3 regions of the Thalassospira sp. UBA4513 genome follow, and region 2 is predicted to be linked to each of the others. Evidence: riboswitches for the same ligand, from Rfam matches in the RefSeq annotation. Region 2 holds a riboswitch; each other region holds the start of a gene.
What was found. A riboswitch is a leader RNA that binds a small molecule or an ion and turns the genes downstream of it on or off. The one in region 2 is predicted to bind cobalamin.
Positions count from the first base shown of each region.

Region 1: it holds a riboswitch for cobalamin, as region 2 does, so the genes downstream of both, B2T33_RS11845 (DUF4198 domain-containing protein) here and cobU (bifunctional adenosylcobinamide kinase/adenosylcobinamide-phosphate guanylyltransferase) in region 2, are expected to answer to the same signal.
Region 3: it holds a riboswitch for cobalamin, as region 2 does, so the genes downstream of both, B2T33_RS07125 (ABC transporter substrate-binding protein) here and cobU (bifunctional adenosylcobinamide kinase/adenosylcobinamide-phosphate guanylyltransferase) in region 2, are expected to answer to the same signal.

Region 1 is NZ_DGMR01000030.1:56,071-61,971, reverse strand. It holds gene yaaA (peroxide stress protein YaaA) at 1-22, shown strand, start outside; gene B2T33_RS11855 (glycosyl transferase family protein) at 47-1,111, shown strand; gene B2T33_RS11850 (DUF924 family protein) at 1,171-1,713, opposite strand; cobalamin riboswitch at 1,864-2,060, shown strand; gene B2T33_RS11845 (DUF4198 domain-containing protein) at 2,231-3,028, shown strand; gene cbiM (cobalt transporter CbiM) at 3,045-3,722, shown strand; gene B2T33_RS11835 (cobalt ABC transporter permease) at 3,715-4,311, shown strand; gene cbiQ (cobalt ECF transporter T component CbiQ) at 4,308-5,105, shown strand; gene B2T33_RS11825 (energy-coupling factor ABC transporter ATP-binding protein) at 5,089-5,796, shown strand; gene B2T33_RS11820 (MFS transporter) at 5,833-5,901, shown strand, end outside.
Region 2 is NZ_DGMR01000013.1:55,294-61,194, reverse strand. It holds gene cobT (nicotinate-nucleotide--dimethylbenzimidazole phosphoribosyltransferase) at 1-5, opposite strand, end outside; gene cobS (adenosylcobinamide-GDP ribazoletransferase) at 202-1,014, shown strand; gene B2T33_RS05765 (histidine phosphatase family protein) at 1,045-1,656, shown strand; gene B2T33_RS05760 (hypothetical protein) at 1,677-2,315, opposite strand; cobalamin riboswitch at 2,764-2,954, shown strand; gene cobU (bifunctional adenosylcobinamide kinase/adenosylcobinamide-phosphate guanylyltransferase) at 3,013-3,552, shown strand; gene cobW (cobalamin biosynthesis protein CobW) at 3,587-4,627, shown strand; gene cobN (cobaltochelatase subunit CobN) at 4,726-5,901, shown strand, end outside.
Region 3 is NZ_DGMR01000019.1:112,736-118,636, reverse strand. It holds gene B2T33_RS07135 (AraC family transcriptional regulator) at 153-1,070, shown strand; gene B2T33_RS07130 (glucan biosynthesis protein) at 1,073-2,674, opposite strand; cobalamin riboswitch at 2,847-3,049, shown strand; gene B2T33_RS07125 (ABC transporter substrate-binding protein) at 3,276-4,301, shown strand; gene B2T33_RS07120 (FecCD family ABC transporter permease) at 4,342-5,418, shown strand; gene B2T33_RS07115 (ABC transporter ATP-binding protein) at 5,415-5,901, shown strand, end outside.

The DNA of each region.
Region 1 (5,901 bases), on a different contig from region 2:
CACGCGTATTCACGATCAGTAACACCAACTATTCCGGTGAAACCATATGACCGACGAGCATCTTGAACAGCTCGAGGATGAGAATGTCTTACCAGAGGCGCATCCGTTTTCTGGCTATCTGCGCACGTTTTTCCGTGGGCCGGGCCGTTCGCGCAGTCTGACCCGCGAGGAGGCATTTGATGCGTTCTCGATGATCCTGCGCGACGAGGTCGAACCGATCCAGCTTGGCGCATTCCTTTTGATGCTGCGCTACCGTGCTGAAACGCCCGAAGAACTGGCTGGCATGATCGAAGCTGTGCGCAAGGCCGCGCGCCTTGAACCGGATGAAGACAGCAAAGATGACGCGCTTATGCGTCCTGCGCTGGATTGGCCATCCTATGCGGCCGGTCGGACCCGTGGTCTGCCTTGGTTCGTGCTGTCGGCGCTTTTGCTGTCACAGAATAATGTTCCGGTGCTGATGCATGGCTATAACTCGCATCTGGTCAACGGGATCAGCACAGAAGTTGCCATCAAGGCGCTTAAGCTTCCGATTGCCATGTCTGCAGAAGAAGCGCGTTCTGATATCGCATCGAAGGGCTTTGCATATCTGCCGCTGCGTCACATGCATCCCAAACTGCAGGAGCTGATTGGATTGCGTCCGATTCTTGGGTTGCGCAGTCCGGTCAATACGTTACTGCGTTTGCTTAATCCGTTGCATGCGCGTGCAGCCTTCCTTGGTGTGTTTCATCCGGCGTTTCTTGATGTCCATCGTGAAACCGGCAAGCTCTTGGAACTTCCACGCATCGGTGTGATCAAGGGCGGTGGCGGCGAAGCCGAAAGAACACCCTATAAGCATGTCGATCTGCGCATGCTTGATAATGGTGAGCTGAATGATGTTCGCTGGCCCGCATTGCTGTCGAAAACCGAGAAAGACGGCGAAGAACAAAGCCCTGTGTCGCTAAAGCACTTCCTGGCTGTCTGGCGTGGCGAGGTAGAAGATATTCCTGCCGAAGCCAAGATCAAGGGCAGTGCTGCCATGGCAGCCTTCCTTGCCGGCAAGGCGGATTACATGGATGAGGCAGAAAGCCTTGTGCAGGGCTGGTGGGATAATCGCGACCGTGATGTCGGCTGATGTTCCGTGATCAAGTGAGATCGAATAAAAGGGACGGGAAACCGTCCCTTTTTTAATGCTCAGAACGATGATCCGGGTTCTTTGAGAAACGCCACTTCCTCTGCCGTTGATGGACGACCCAGTATTTCATTGCGGTGTGGATAGCGGCCAAACCGGTCAATGATCTTCTTGTGTTTCAGCTCGAACTCGGAATTGTGCTCAAGGCCGGGCTGTGAAAACAGGTCAACCGCCACTTCATGAATGATTTCGGATTCTGAGTGCATGTAGGGCATATACAGAAATGCCTGTTCCTGCGGTGTGACCAGTTTGCGATCCAGCCTCAAGGAAACAGCTTCCTGTGCCAGCACCAATGCCATTGGATCTGATGCAAAGGACTGTGGCTGATCGCGGTACATATTGCGTGAAAACTGATCAAGAACGATGATCTCGGCAAGTCGTCCATGGGCGGTTTTGCGCCAGTTAAAAAGCTCTCCGGCCGTGGCGGCGGCATGAAAATCGGCAAAGCGTTCCGCGATATGGCGATCGAGGGCTTCATCCTTGATAAACCACTGTTTTTCTTCGAGTTCCTTGAACCAGAAAACAAGAACCGTTTCAGGTTTCATAATGTTTCCACCCATCTGATTGCAGGCTTTTGCGGCCCGTCGGCAAAATTGCGGGTGATCTTCGCGCCCGGTTTAAGGCGCGTCAAGCCATCCGCAAAAAGATTGTCATGGACCATGGGGCAGGGAGTTGACAGCAATCCGTCCGGCGTGGATTATGACATTGTCTTTGGTGTTGATCCGATTGGACCAACTTAAAAGGGAACGTGGTGCGTCATGCATGACAAAGCCACGGCTGCCCCCGCAACTGTAAGCGGTCAGAGCATTGCATATGCCACTGGTGCAAACCGGGAAGGCGCATTGCTTTTCAAACCGTGAGCCAGGAGACCTGCCTTTGACTGCCGGGTGCTGATTGCCCGGTATGAAACTGTTGGACGCCGGGGTGAGCGTCAGGTTGCAGGGGTACAAACGGTCTTTTGAAGATCCGCAATCTTGCTTCCAGCCATCCTATCGTTCTTTGTCCTGACCCTGTGCGTTGGGCCGTTGGCCTGCGTGCATCGTTTGAGAAAGAGACGATTATATGTTTAAGACCCTTGGCAGGCTTGCGATTGCAAGCGCCTGCGTGCTGTCGGCGACCATGCCGGCGCATGCGCATTTTCAATTGGCCTATACGCCGAACGTAAACGTGACCAAGGCCGGGGATCAGCCGGTAAAGCTGATTTTCTGGCACCCGTTTGAAAACGGCCATGTCATGGATATGGCCGAGCCGTTTGAATTTTATGCGGTTAATCGCGGTGAGAAAATTGATCTGAAATCAACGCTTTCGCCGATTACTTTCACCGGAATTGCCAACTCGGCAGCGGCCTTTGACGCAACTTTAACACTGCGCCGCAGCGGTGATTACGTCATGGTGGTGGTCCCGGCACCGTATTTCGAAGAAAGCGAAGATATCTTCATCCAGCAGATCACGAAGTCCTATGTGAACCGCAATGAAATTCCGACCGACTGGATGGAACCGCAAGGTCTTAAAACCGAAATCCTGCCGCTTAATCGACCAACCAACATCATTGCCGGTTCGACCTTTACCGGCCGTGTGCTAAGCGAAGGCCAACCTGTCGCCGGTGTTGAAGTCGAAATCGAATACATGGCAGCAGAACCCGATATGGCCAGCAATACCCCCAAAAGCCCAACGGCATCGCCAATGCCCGGCGGTGCGGTTGTGGCCATTTCCGATGAAAACGGGTATTTCACTTTTGGTGTCCCCAAGGCAGGCTTTTGGGGATTTGCAGCACTTGGCAGCGGCCCTGAAAAAGAATTTCAGGGCAAGGAACTTTCACAGGATGCAGTCCTGTGGGTTCGCGCCTATGATGTGAAATAGGCGAGGGACAAAACAGATGCATATTGTTGATGGTGCGCTGGCACCGGAAGTCTTGATTGGCGGGGGTATTCTTGCAGTTGCCGGGCTTGGCCTTGGACTGCGTAAACTGCCAATCGATAAAATTCCTGCTACCGGGGTTTTGTCGGCAACATTCTTTGTTGCCTCGCTTATTCATGTGCCGGTGGGACCATCCAGTGTGCATCTGATCATGAGCGGTCTTGCCGGGCTCGTGCTTGGCTGGACCGCGTTTCCGGCACTTTTTGTCGGTCTCTTGCTTCAGGCGGTTTTCTTTGGCTTTGGCGGTTTGACGGTTCTTGGCGTCAATACGGTCAATATCGCCTTTCCGGCTGTGCTGGCGGGGCTTTTGTTCCGGGGAATGGTGTCGCGCAGCAACCCGGTCGCAGCCGCCGTGCTTGGTGGATGTGCCGGTGCATTTTCCATCGGGCTGACAACGGTGTTTGTCGCGATTTCGCTTGCGCTCAGCGGTGATGCGTTTGTCCCGGCGGCCAAGCTGGTCTTCTTTGCCCACATTCCGATCATGGTGGTCGAAGGGCTGGTTTCAGCGGCATCGGTATATCTGATCGCCAAGGTCAAACCGGCCTTGCTGCAACCCGCCGATCAGACATCGGGTTTCGAGATGCAGCCAGCAGCATCCTTGCGTGCAAAGCAGGCGGGCGAGGCATCCAATGGCTAGATCACTCATGCTGGTCTTTGCGCTTGGCATGCTTGTGGTCGGCACCACACCTGCACAGGCGCACAAGGTTATCGCATCCCTGTTTCCAAGCGGTTCAAACGTCGAAGGTGAAATCGGTTTCTCCAACGGTGTCATGGCCGAAAACACGCTTGTTGAGATCTTTGATCTTGATGGCAACAAGATTGATGAAGTTACCACTGATGGTGATGGTTTCTTTGTCTACACGCCAAGCCAACAAGTTGATCTGCGTTTTCGTGCCGATCTCGGGGCAGGGCACGTCGCCGAGGCAATCTTTTCCATAGCGGACCTAGCGGGTGCTGATGAGGCTGCGCAAACAGTATCGTCAAAGGCGCCGACAGCATCGGGGGCAGGGTCAAAGGCTGAGCCTGCAATTACTCACGAACAGGCAGAAATCATTGCGACCATCGTGCGTGACGAATTGCGTCCGCTCAGGCGCGAGCTCACCGCCTACAAGGAAAAGAATGATCTTCAATCGATTCTGGGCGGCATTGGCTATATATTCGGTGCCTTCGGGATCATTTATTACATCGCTGCGCGACGGCTAAGAGCAAAAGCACCCAACGCATGAGCCACCTTTTCGGACATGATCAACCCCTGAGCGTTCAGGCACATGGCGGACAATCACCGTCATTCGTCGGGACGTTCGATCCCAGGGTAAGGGGGGTCGCGGCCTGTGTTTTTGCAATCGTCGTGGTGGCTCTGCATCAGATCGAGTTTGCACTCGGTGCCTTGATATTTGCTGCCATTACCATGAGCCTGACGGACCTGCCGCTGCGCGTAACCCTGAAACGCATGGCGGCGATGGACGGGTTCATTATCGTCATGCTGGTAATGTTGCCGTTTACGACCCCCGGAACACCGATGTTTTCGGTCCTTGGGGCAGAGGCCAGCAAGGAAGGCCTGATGCATGCCATTCTTGTCGGCATACGGGCCAATGCGGTTGTGCTTATGATGCTCAGCCTGCTTTCGGGTATGACGCCGGTGACACTTGGTCACACGCTATATCGTCTGAAATGTCCGCCGGTTCTGGTGCATCTGATGATGTTTACGGTGCGCTATATTTCGGTGCTTCATGACGAATATCATCGTCTTCGCATGGCGATGAAACTTCGCGGGTTTAAGGCCCGCAACAATGCCCATACCTACCGGTCTTTTGGCTATTTGTTTGGCATGTTGGTCGTACGGTCGCTTGAACGGGCCGAACGTGTGCTTGAAGCTATGAAATGCCGCGGGTTTAGTGGGCATTTCCCGATGATTGATGATCTGGCATTCAAGCGTCGGGACGGTGCATTTGCCGTTTTCTTTCTTGCCCTGATTATTGCCCTTGTCCTGATGGATCGCATGTATGTCGTCGCTTATTGAATTGAATGATATTTCCTATGGTTATCGGGCAGGGCAGAATGTGCTTGATCGTGTCAGTCTGACGCTTGATCCGGGTGAACGACTGTTCCTTGCAGGGCCGAATGGGGCTGGTAAAAGCACGCTTTTGCGTATTCTTGTCGGCCTGATTAAGCCGCATGCAGGTGAAATTCGTGCCTTTGGCACCCCGCGGGTTACCGATGCCGAATTTCACGATTTACGCTGCCGGGTTGGTTTTATCGTGCAGGATCCCGATGACCAGCTGTTTTGCCCAACCGTGATCGAGGATATTGCCTTTGGTCCGCTAAACTTGGGTGCCAGCCGGGACGAAGCACTTGCGATCGTGGATGAGGTCCTGGATCAACTGCATCTTAAACACCTGCGTGAACGCATTACCCATGAGCTTTCTGGCGGTGAGAAACGGTTGGTTTCTGTTGCTGCTGTCCTTGCAATGAAGCCCGATGTTTTGCTGCTTGATGAGCCGACAAACGCGCTTGATGAAGAAAACCTGCGACGGCTTGAAGAAATCCTTCTGGGGCTGCCACAAGCCATGATCCTTGTCTCGCACGATCCGCATTTCAGACGGAAACTTGCAACGCGGATCATTGAATTGCGCACGGGAAAAGTGCTTCAACTGCCAGACAAGAAATGTATGGCCAGCGAACGTGCCAACCAGGCCGAGGCCGCATCCTGAGGGTCCTGTGCCTCGGACGAGAATGAAAGGGCGGTGATGACATCAAACCTATCCCCGTTTTCCCAACCGGCCTTTCGCTATCTGTTTTCCGCCCAGATTACGTCC
Region 2 (5,901 bases):
AACATTTTGGTCTCCGGCTGGCGACAAAGGTGCCTAACTAGTGTTCCGCTTGGCTTCCGGGGTGGTAAGGATTAGGCTCGGAAACCAATTTTGTAAGGCGGTTCAGGAAGTCGGGCCAAACTAGGCCTGTGCGCAACAGATTGCCAGTTTGAAAATCGGAAATTTATGCTATCCAAAGATCATAACCAAAACGAAACAAATATGCAAAGCTCGGATTCATCTGACAAACCCGGCCCAGACACAGCGACAGATGCCCCCGTCGAGGTTTCGCCTATTTCCGATTTCTGGCGCGCCCTGGCGTTACTTAGCCGTGTTCCGGTCAAGGGTATCGAGGATTTCCGCGCTGAGGTGATTGCAAGATCGGTCTGGTCTTGGCCGTTGGTCGGTTTGTTGCTGGCTGGTTTTGCCATGCTACCGGCGATGCTGGTCTATTCCCTGACAGCCAATATCCTGATTTTTGCGATTGTTGCCTTGGCAGGCATGGTTTTGTTGACCGGATCAATGCATGAAGATGGCATCGCAGATTGTGCCGACGGGTTTGGCGGCGGGTTTGAGCATGCGCGCAAGCTTGAAATCATGCGCGACAGCCAGATCGGTACATATGGCGTTGTTGCCCTGATCCTGTGTTTTGGCCTGCGTCTGATTTTACTTTCTGCGGCGGGCGATGCCGGGCAGGCAGCGATCCTGTTTCTGGTGATGGCAATAACATCACGGGCGGCAATGCCAGTCGTGATGCATATCCTGCCTCCGGCGCGCGCCGATGGTTTGGGCAAGGGGGCCGGAACGCCAAATTTGATGATGGTCGGTTTGGGTGTTGGCCTTGCTTTGATCCTGTCGCTTGTTTTATCGGGTCTGTTTGCGACGATGGCCATTCTAATGGGTGGACTTTTGGCGGTGGGTATTGTTGCGGCGGTCGCGAAATGGCAGATCGGTGGCCAGACAGGGGATGTCCTGGGGGCAACCCAGATCGTGACCGAACTGTTTGTTGGTATCGCCTTTATTGCCGCCCTTTGATCAACCAGCACAGCAACAAGAAGGAATGCCGTGAGCAGTTTGAAAATAACCCGCTGGTGGCTGGTGCGTCACGCGCCCGTCCAAAATCCGAAACGGCTGGTCTATGGCCAAAGTGACATGCCTGCCGACCTTTCCGATGAAAAGGCACTGGCTGCCCTTGCCGGGCAACTGCCGGGTGATGCCGTCTGGGTAACCAGCCATCTGTCACGTACGCATGATACGGCGCGCAGTCTGCAGGCGTTCATGGATAAAGACATAGCGCCGCAGGCTGAAAGCGGCTTTGCCGAACAGCATTTTGGTGATTGGGAATTGCAGAACTGGAATGATTTGCCCAAGGGGGAAACAACACGGTTCTGGACCGACTTTGCCCGCCAACACCCCCCAAAGGGTGAAAGCTTTGCCGATGTGGTTGCCCGTGTCGGACCCGTCTTTGGCCGATTGAGTGCGGATTGGGCCGGGCGCGACATTGTCGCTGTCGTTCATGGCGGCACAGTGCGTGCCATGCTTGCCAATGCACTGGGTTTATCCCTTGAAACCGCATTGGCATTTCATATCGACACGTTGGGTCTGACCACGCTTGAATATATCGACGGTGTCGACGAACCGGGCTGGCGCGTGACCGCTGTCAATCAGCGCTTTTAAGGAGCTTAAGGCATGTTCCGTCAGGCAGAGGCCAGCTCGATATCGGATGCCATGTCATCAAGCGCGTGTTCTGCCAGATAGCGGTCAACCATATCCGGATTCAGATCATGTTTTTCGCAGATGTCGAAAACATCGCGCAGATAGGCCTGATAATAGGGCACCGGGCGGCTGCGTGATTTGCTTCGCAATTTGGCGACATTCGGGAAATCACTGGCAAAGGATGCGTTTTCAATCACCTGGATGATGGTGTCATCAATGATGGCAGCCGGCATTCCGCAATAAGTCTTGCCGCAGGCAGACAACATCTTGCTGGCAGTCGGAACGGAAATGCCCGGCTGGGAAAGCAGCTCGTTCAACTCGTCCTGTCCGAAATCCGAGATCGACATCAGGGTCACTAGGGTTGGCATATCGCGCACAAGCAACGAAAGCGCATTGACGCGAATGCCACGTTCATGGGACCAGATGATGGTTGCGATTACACCCTTTGAGGCATCCTCGGCAAAGATGTCACGCACATCGCGGCGTGCCAGAGTGATCTCGCCATCGGCTGCGCGCTGTTCAAGAAAATCCTGAAATGACCGATCAGGACTGTTCAGACGGTCCAGCAATCCCAGCCACATGTCCTTGCGAGACGATGTGGTCCAGGTTGGCGCGTTCATCTGTCGGATTTTGGATAGGTGAGAACGTATTGCCATTGGTCTTGAAAAATCCAGATTACCCCAAGAGTTTCGGTTGCAGTATTTCCTGCAGCCATCCGGGTGATGAGTCTACTTCCCGGGTTTTCGCCAGATTGCGGATTGTTCCGTCTTTAGGGTCAGGACCTATTAATTTGATTTGAATGGCAGACGTTATATTTGCAAACTCCAGCGTCAAATCCCTTGTGCGGGATACCAACCCGCCCGGCGGGCTTTTCCTTGGATTTCGCAAATATAACGTCTGCCATTCAAATCAAATTAATAGGTCCTGACCCTAGTTCCAGCGCAACGGCTTGATGTTGGCTGAAATGGTATGACCTCTCAAGCAGACAATTCTTACAAATACTGACCTTCCGATTAGGGTGGGGTGGTAACGAAGGGTTAAGTGCCGAGAATGACCTTTGGCATTTTTGGCAAACCTGCTAGGTTCGGCGCATCGTTCGGTGATGGGAAATCGGTGCAAGGCCGATGCTGCCCCCGCAACTGTATCGGGTTGGGAGATCCGGGTCGGTGCCAACGCGCCAGACCAGCCACCGGGAAACCGGGAAGGCGGATCGCTTTCATGCCCGCAGCCAGGAAACCTGCCGAAGGTGTCACTATTCGAAGGAAGGTGACGACGCAATCGGGCCTCGGTGGGAGGCCATGGCGAGGAAGAAACGGGATGACCCAGACTTTACCCCCTGACGGCCCCTCTGGCGGGACGCATCTGATCCTTGGCGGGGCGCGATCCGGCAAAAGCCGGTTTGCCGAAAACATCATTAATCAGGCGGGCGGTGGCACATATATCGCAACCGGGCGTGCCTGGGATGACGAAATGGCCAACCGCATAGATCTTCACAAAAAATCACGCGGCGATCTTTGGCAGACACTCGAGGAACCGGTCGAACTTTGTTCGGCGCTGCAGACCTGTAATGTCACAGGCGGCAAGCCTGTTCTTGTTGATTGTCTGACCTTGTGGCTGACCAATCTGATGCTTGAAGACCGCGACATTGATGCCGAGATCGCAGCTCTTTGTGATCTGGTGCCAACCCTTGTCGTGCCGGTGCTTTTTGTCTCAAACGAGGTTGGTTTTGGCATCGTGCCGGAAAATGCGATGGCGCGGGCCTTTCGCGATCATGCCGGACGCCTGCATCAACGCATTGCAGAGATTGCAGACAAGGTCACCCTTGTGGTGGCCGGCATTCCGATGTCGGTCAAATAACAACATAAATTATTGAATTTTAAGGATTTCAGAAATGGCACAATTGGGCAAAATCCCGGCAACCGTCATTACCGGTTTTCTGGGCGCTGGCAAGACAACCATGATCCGCAATATGCTGGAAAATGCCAATGGCAAACGCATCGCGCTGATCATCAATGAATTTGGCGATCTGGGTGTGGATCGAGGCATCATCAATGGCTGTGGCATTGAAGGCTGCGAAGAAGATGACGTTGTTGAACTGGCCAATGGTTGCATCTGCTGTACCGTGGCTGATGACTTCCTGCCTACCATCCAGGGCCTGATTGACCGTGAAACGCCGCCTGATCATATCGTGATCGAAACATCTGGTCTTGCCCTGCCAAAACCGTTGGTAAAGGCGTTTAACTGGCCCGAAGTCCGGTCGCGTGTGACCGTTGATGGCGTTGTGGCGGTTCTTGATGGCGCGGCCCTGCGTGATGGTCTGTTTGCCCATGATCATCACGCGGTACAGGCGCAACGCGAAGCAGACGAAAATCTTGATCATGAAAGCCCGCTTGAAGAACTGTTCGAAGAACAGCTTCACTGTGCCGATATGGTGGTTCTCAACAAGACGGACCTTCTGACCGATGCCGAACGCAGCAAGGTCGAAGCCGATATCCGTGCAGAGCTGAAAAAGCCGTCAGTCAAGATTATCGCGACCGAACATTCACGGGTTGAAAACGCCATCCTGCTTGGTCTGGGGGCTGCCGCCGAGGATGACCTTGATAGTCGCCCAAGCCATCATGACGATGGCCACGAACATGATCATGATGATTTCGACAGTTTTGTCGTATCGCTTGATGCGATCAGTGATCCGGCCAACCTTGAGAAGCGCCTGATTGATGTCGTGCGTCAGTTTGACGTGCTGCGCATCAAAGGATTCGTTGATGTGCCGGGCAAACCGATGCGCCATGTGGTTCAGGGGGTTGGTGAACGTTTTCAGCGCTATTTCGACCGTCCGTGGGCGGATGGCGAAACCCGCCGCTCGGAATTGGTGGTGATTGGCCTGCATGGTCTGGACCGCACTGCGATCGAGGCCGCCATCAAAGCCGCCTGATCCAAGTTAACCTGATCAAGCCACCTGAAACCGGATGCTAAAAATCATCCGGTTTCAGCCTGTTTTAAGACCAAACGCATAAGGATACGGATCCCGCGATGCATCTATTGGCAGCCCAGCCCGGAATGGTCACAGATGGCAGTGAGGCCGTCGACCTTGGACAGCAACCCGGCGATGTGGTGATCCTGTCTGCGGCCGAGTCCGAACTTGCCTGTCTTGCAGGGGCGCAAGGGCGTCTGGTCGATGCATTTGGCGACGAAACCCCGTCACTGCGTCTGGCAAGTTTGCTGCAGCTTGGCCACAACATGTCGGTCGATCTTTATATCGACGATGTACTTTGCGATGCCAAATTCATCATCGTGCGCATTCTGGGCGGGCGCGGTTATTGGGATTATGGCATCGAACAACTGGTTGCGCTTTCACGTGCCAAGGACATTCCATTGGTCCTGTTGCCCGGTGATGATCAACCCGATGCGGAGCTTCTGACGCTTTCGACCGTCAAGGGGCGCGAATATCAGAATATCTGGCGTTACCTGATCGAAGGCGGACCGCAAAATTCCGAGAATTTACTTCGTCTTATATGCGAAAACTTAAATTCAAGCGTGAACTGGAACTGGTCACCAGCGGCCCCCCTGGTCAAGGCCGGGGGCTATTGGCCCGGCAAGGCGCAGGCAAGCCTTGATGAAATCCGGGTTAACTGGATTGCAAATCAACCGGTTACGCCGATTGTCTTCTATCGGTCTCTGGTGCAGGCCGCCAACCTCGATGTTATTGACGCGCTGGTTGAGGAATTGGTTGCCAATAGACTGAATCCATTGCCGATTTTTGTTGCCAGTCTCAAGGATCCGTTGGCAGCGGCATTGGTTGAGGACTGGTTGGCAGAAACCAGTGCAGATTTGATCCTGAATACCACCGGCTTTGCGATATCTGTTCCGGGATCAGAACGAAAAAATGGTCCGTTTGACGCGGTCGATGCCCCGGTCTTTCAGGTGGTGCTGTCAGGCGGTGGCGAGGACGCTTGGCGCGACGGTGTCAATGGTCTGGCCGCGCGCGATATTGCGATGAATGTGGCGCTTCCCGAGGTTGATGGCCGTATCCTATCACGTGCGGTGTCGTTCAAGGGATCGGCTGGCAAGGATGACCTGACCCAGATTGATCTGGTGAAATACATCCCCGTGCGCGATCGCGTGGCCTTTACCGCCAAACTTGCCGCCAATTGGGTGCGCTTGCGCAAATCAGATACCAGCGCGCGCAAGGTGGCGATGGTTATGGCG
Region 3 (5,901 bases), on a different contig from region 2:
TTGTTCGTGGCGCTTACTCTGTCGATAAATCCCCGATTGATGAATACACAGAACTCGAATTGGATTGCCTAATCCTCCAAATCGAAGATTGAGTGCTTTGTCCGTGTGTGGGCGCGTGTATAGTGGTCCTGAGGAAAACAAAGGGTTTTACGATGGATAGCTATCAGAAGCTGTGTAGCCTGATTGACAAATACTGCGAGGCGGATGGCGCTGTGCGCACGGCCGTTGAACCGGTCTGGATGTTCCGATCAACCGGTCCGACCCTTAAGGTGCCAACGATCTACAAGCCTTGCCTGTGTCTGATTATCTCAGGTGCGAAGGAAGTCACGCTGGGGGATGAGCTTTATCGCTATGAGCCCGGTCAACTGCTGGCGGCATCGGTCGATTTGCCACTTGTTGGTCATGTGACCCTGGCGGCCGAGGATGCGCCGTATCGCAGCCTGTCACTTGATCTCGATGCGAAGATCCTTGGCGAACTTGTTGCCAATATGGATATCAAGATGGGCGCAGACGGCGAAAGCACACGCGGGCTTTTTGTCGAAAAGACAACCGAAAGCCTGACCGATGCCGTCTTGCGGGTGGTTGAGCTGCTTGATCGTCCCGATGATGTGCCGGTGATGTTGCCGCTTTTGATGCGCGAAGTGCATTACCGCTTGTTATGTACCGCCAAGGGGGCGGCGATTGCGGGGCTTGCCATCGGCGGCAGCAACATGCAGCGCATCTCGGCCGCCCTTCAACTGATCAAGGATAATTTCGACAAGCCGCTTAAGGTGGAAGACTTGGCAAATCGCGCCAATATGAGCCCGTCTTCCTTCCATCATCACTTCAAGCAGGTGACAGCCATGAGCCCGCTTCAGTACCAAAAGCGGCTCCGCCTGACCACGGCGCGTCAGATCATGCTGGCCGAAATGAAGGATGCCGCATCGGCGGCCTATGCGGTCGGGTATGAAAGCGCGTCACAGTTCAGTCGCGAATATGCCCGCATGTTTGGTGCACCGCCAATCCGCGATGTCATGTCGATCCTTGGGCAGGGCGGGGCCAGCCAGTCTGCTGACATGGCCCCGCATTAACCCTAACCCTGTTGCTGGTTGCCAACGGCCGGCAGGTGCTGGAACATCCAGGTTTCACTGAGCGGTTCATCACCGCGTTTCAGATACATGCGCAGGTCAACCGGGTCTGTGCCCGCGGCCTTAAGGTCAAAGGCCGCCCGCCAGATGCGGGTATCCATGATCGGTTCGATCTTGGTGCGCACAATCTCCCCGCGCGAGGATGTCACAACCACTTCGGGGAATTCGCCGTAGGCAAGCGTTCCCAGAACCTCACCCTCGAACTCGACCGAAAACTTGATTTCGTCCTTGGGCCGGTTGGTGCCGGGTTCGCCACCGCGGCCCATGCGGGTTGCGGTTGCGCGTGCCAGTTCCTTGACCGGGAACGGGTTATGGGCCTGCCAGTAAAGCCGGTATTTGAATTGATAAGAATTGCCCGCCTTGGCTTCGCCATTCGGCACCCAGAAGGCGGCAATGTTATCGTGGATTTCATCGTCGGTCGGGATTTCGATCAACTGAACCGCACCGTCATTCCACTCCCCCTGCGGTTCGACCCACAGGCTGGGACGGCGGTGATAGCGCACACCATCCAGATAGTTTTTCACATCGCGATCACGCTGCATCAGACCGAAACCACGCGGGTTATTGTCACCAAAGGCCGATGCGCGGATGGTTTCCGGGTTATTGAGCTGTCGCCAGATGCGTTCACCGCCGCCAGTCCAAAGCTCCAGCCCGTCGCTGTCATGTACTTCCGGACGCCAGTCAAAGCGGAACGATTTGTTCTGTTCTGAATACCAGAACATGCTGGTCAGCGGTGCGATGCCAAGCCGTTCGATGTCTCTGCGCAAGAACAGATGTTTTTCGACATCCATCGTGACGCCTTCGCCGCGATAAAGCAGGAATTTATAAGCACCGGTGATGCTGGGGCCATCCAGCAGGGCATAGACTGTCACCGGGTCTTCGGGGTTTTTGGCCGGTTCGATAAAGAATTGACGGAAATCTGGGAATTCTTCGGGAACCGAGGTCGCGGTATTGACCGCAATGCCGCGTGCCGACAGTCCATACTGGCCTTCATCGCCAATCGCGCGGAAGTACGATGCGCCAAGAAACGCTGCCCAGTCCTGGGTTTTCCAGTCATCGCGCGCCTGATTTTCATGCAGGCGGAAACCGGCAAAGCCGCTATTGGCGGGCAACTGGCGGGCAATGCTGTCTTCGGGCATGTCAAAGTAATCGGGCTTATAGATCACTTCGCGTGCCTGACCGTTTTCCAGAAGGTACATATGCACCGGTTTGGCGAAATACATACCCAGATGGAAGAAGGTCAGCGGATAGGTGCCCGACCCGTCGGAGAACGGCGAATGGTCGCGTTTGTAATGCAGCTTGCCATGGGTGTCGTAATCGATCTTGCCGACAATTTCCGGGTTTGGCGCAACGGGCGGCTCATAGGCCGATGTGGCTATGGATTTGGCGCGTGCAATCAGATCGGCAAAATCAAACGGTTGTGCCGAACCCAGATCAAGGCCGTCGACATCTGCCAAAGCATGCTGATAGATCGACATTCCCGGCAGGATAAGACCGGCTGCCGCGATGGATTTCAAAAAGCGTCTGCGTTCAACAGAAGTCGTCATGTTCATCACATTCCTGTGGTTTGAGGTGTCGGGAAAGCATACCCGGCAGTGTGGAGGTAATCGGGATGAAACATGGCAAATTCAAGGTCGTATCAATTGCTTTTTATGCATGGAGCCTTGGCGTTAATGCCGCTGGTGGTCTGCCAATTTCCTTGACCGTGTTTTTGGTTTAATCTAACCGTGACGTGTCGGTATCCGAATATCGGATAAAGGGAATTCGATGTGGGCCGAATATTGGCTCATTAACCGAAGCTGCCCCCGCAACTGTAGGCGGCGAGCATTTTTCTGACCAATGCCACTGGGATCAACCCGGGAAGGCCAGGGAAAATGCGTTGACCCGTAAGCCAGGAGACCTGCCGACACGAAGACGACGGACCGGGCGGGGTGCCCCGGAGAATGTCGGTACGTGTCTTGGCCCAATAGTTTAGCCCAGGTTCTCTAAGCTTTAAGGCCGACATCTTCCGTCATCTCCTGACACTTTTGCCAGTCCATTGACAGCAGTAAAAGTGATGTTATGTTATAACATAACATTTGACGATGTGTTGAAACTGGATCATCCAAAACGGTCCCGGATCAGCGCATCAGCAAGAGGGAACTAAAAGTGATTAATCACGATAAACGTGTACTGGCGGTCGGGGTGTTTGCCGCTGGTCTTATTTCATCTGTTTCATTTGCGTCCGCAACCGAATATCCGCTCAGTATCGAGAACTGCGGGACTGTGTTGCAATTTGATGTGGTCCCCGATCGCGTGGTGTCGCTGGGCCAAAGCACGACTGAAATTCTTTATTCGCTGGGCCTGGCCGATAAGGTCAAGGGTACGGGGGTCTGGTTTGGCCCGGTGATGGATGAATTCAAGGATGTGAATGCATCTGTGCCGCGTCTGGCCGACAATGATCCGGGGTTCGAAACCGTTGTCGCGCAAAAGCCGCAACTGGTTGCCACCCAGTATCAGTGGCATGTCGGGCCCAAGGGCACCGTCGGCACCACCGAACAGTTCAACGAATTGTCCATTCCGGTCTACACCGCACCCGCTGATTGTGTGGGCAAGGACAATGCCGGTGGCGGTGACGGGGTGCGCCACGAAGGCTTCACCATGGATCTGATTTATCGCGAGATTTCCGATCTGGCGCAGATTTTTGATGTCGAAGATCGCGGCGACGCGCTGATTACCAGCCTGAAGGAACGTCAGGCGAACTCATTGGAACGTGTGACGGCAAGCGGCCATGACAACGTTTCCGCCGTCTTCTGGTTTTCCAGCCCGGAAATCAACAGTGATCCCTATGTGGCCGGCAAGAACGGTGCGGCGGGCTATATCGCCGGTAAACTCGGTGTTCGCAACATCATCGACAGCAATGAAGAATGGCCGACGGTTGGCTGGGAAACCATTGCGCGTGCCAATCCTGATATCATCGTGATTGGCAAGATGGGCCGTCGGCGTTTTCCGGCCGATGACTGGCAGGTCAAGATGGATTTCCTGAAAACCGATCCGGTCGCAAGTCAGATGAAGGCGGTGCGTAATGGCAATATCGTGGTGATGGACGCCCAGTCGATGGATCCGACCATCCGCCTGATCAATGGTATTGAAACGCTTGCCGAAGCCGTCGAACGACTGAGTGCTTCGAACTGACCTGCACTGCCAAAGGCGCCTGATATGCCCGGAGAATTCAATGTTTGAAACAACGCCAGTGCAGCAGCCGGTTCAGCCACCTCGGCAATCGCTGGCGGGGCGGGCATATCTTGTGCGGGCCGGTGTCAGTATTGGCGCCCTGGTTTTGCTAGTTGCCGTCATAGCGATGGCCGCGGCCAAGGGGGAAACGCACATTCCCCTTGGCACCGTGCTTCAGACCATCGCCAATCATCTTTGGCAGGCGGGCTATGACGTTGATCCGATTGATGCCGGGATCATCTGGAATTACCGGATATCGCGCGCAATGGTGGCGGCGGCCTGCGGTGCATCCCTTGCGCTATCCGGCGCAGTGTTGCAGGCGCTTTTGCGCAATAGTCTTGCGGATCCTTATTTGTTGGGGATTTCGGCCGGGGCATCGACCGGTGCGGTCAGTGTTGCCATTCTGGGGTTCGGGGCAGGCATGGTTTCCCTGTCACTTGGTGCCTTTGTCGGCGCGCTGGTGGCGTTCGGGTTTGTTGCACTTTTGGCCATTCCGGCCGGGCGCGGGGCAGGTGCCATCATTCTGGCCGGGGTTGCCGGGTCGCAACTGTTTAACGCATTGACGTCCTTCATCGTGACCAAGGCCGCCACGGCGGACGAGGCACGCGGGGTGATGTTCTGGTTGCTTGGTAATCTAAGCGGCGTGCGCTGGCCCGATGTCTATCTTGCGCTGCCGGTCGCTGTTATCGGCTTGCTGGTTTGCCTTTGGTATTCCCGTGCGCTTGATGCCTTTACCTTTGGCGTGGAATCGGCGGCATCCCTTGGTGTGCCGGTGCGCCGGGTTTATGTGGTGTTGATTGCCATTGCCGCCTCTATGACCGCGGTGATGGTCAGTATTGTCGGGTCTATCGGCTTTGTCGGGCTGGTCATTCCCCATGCCGCGCGGTTCTTTGTCGGGACACGGCATGGATTTCTGTTGCCGGCTTCGGCCCTGATCGGGGCGGTGTTTCTTGTTGCGGCCGATATTGTATCGCGCATCATCCTTGATGGTCAGGTCCTGCCCATCGGGGTGATCACGGCACTTATCGGGGCACCGGCCTTTGCGATCATCCTCTGTCATGGGCGGGTGTTGCGATGAGCCTTGAATTACGCAATGTCGGCTGGAATGCCGGATTCAAAAAAATCATCAGCGACGTGTCGCTTCGGGTGACACGCGGCGAGTTCCTGGGTGTGATCGGGCCAAACGGGTCGGGCAAAACCAGCATGATGTCGGTTCTGGGCGGCATTCGTGCCCCGTCGACCGGGCAGGCATTGTTGGGGGACCAGCCGATGAAGAAAATCGGTCGGCGCAACCTTGCCCGTCATATCGGCTTTGTCGAACAACAGGCCGATACCATCGACCGCATTACCGTGCGCGATGCCGTCGCGCTTGGTCGAACGCCATATCTTAGTTTGCTGACACCATGGTCAGGGCACGACGACGCCATCGTGTGCGAAGCCCTTGCCAGTGTTGAAATGGGGCCTTTTGCGGACCGGATGTGGCATACGCTTTCGGGCGGTGAAAAGCAGCGCGTTCACATCGCCCGTGCCTTGGCCCAGCAGCCCGACTTCCTGTTGCTTG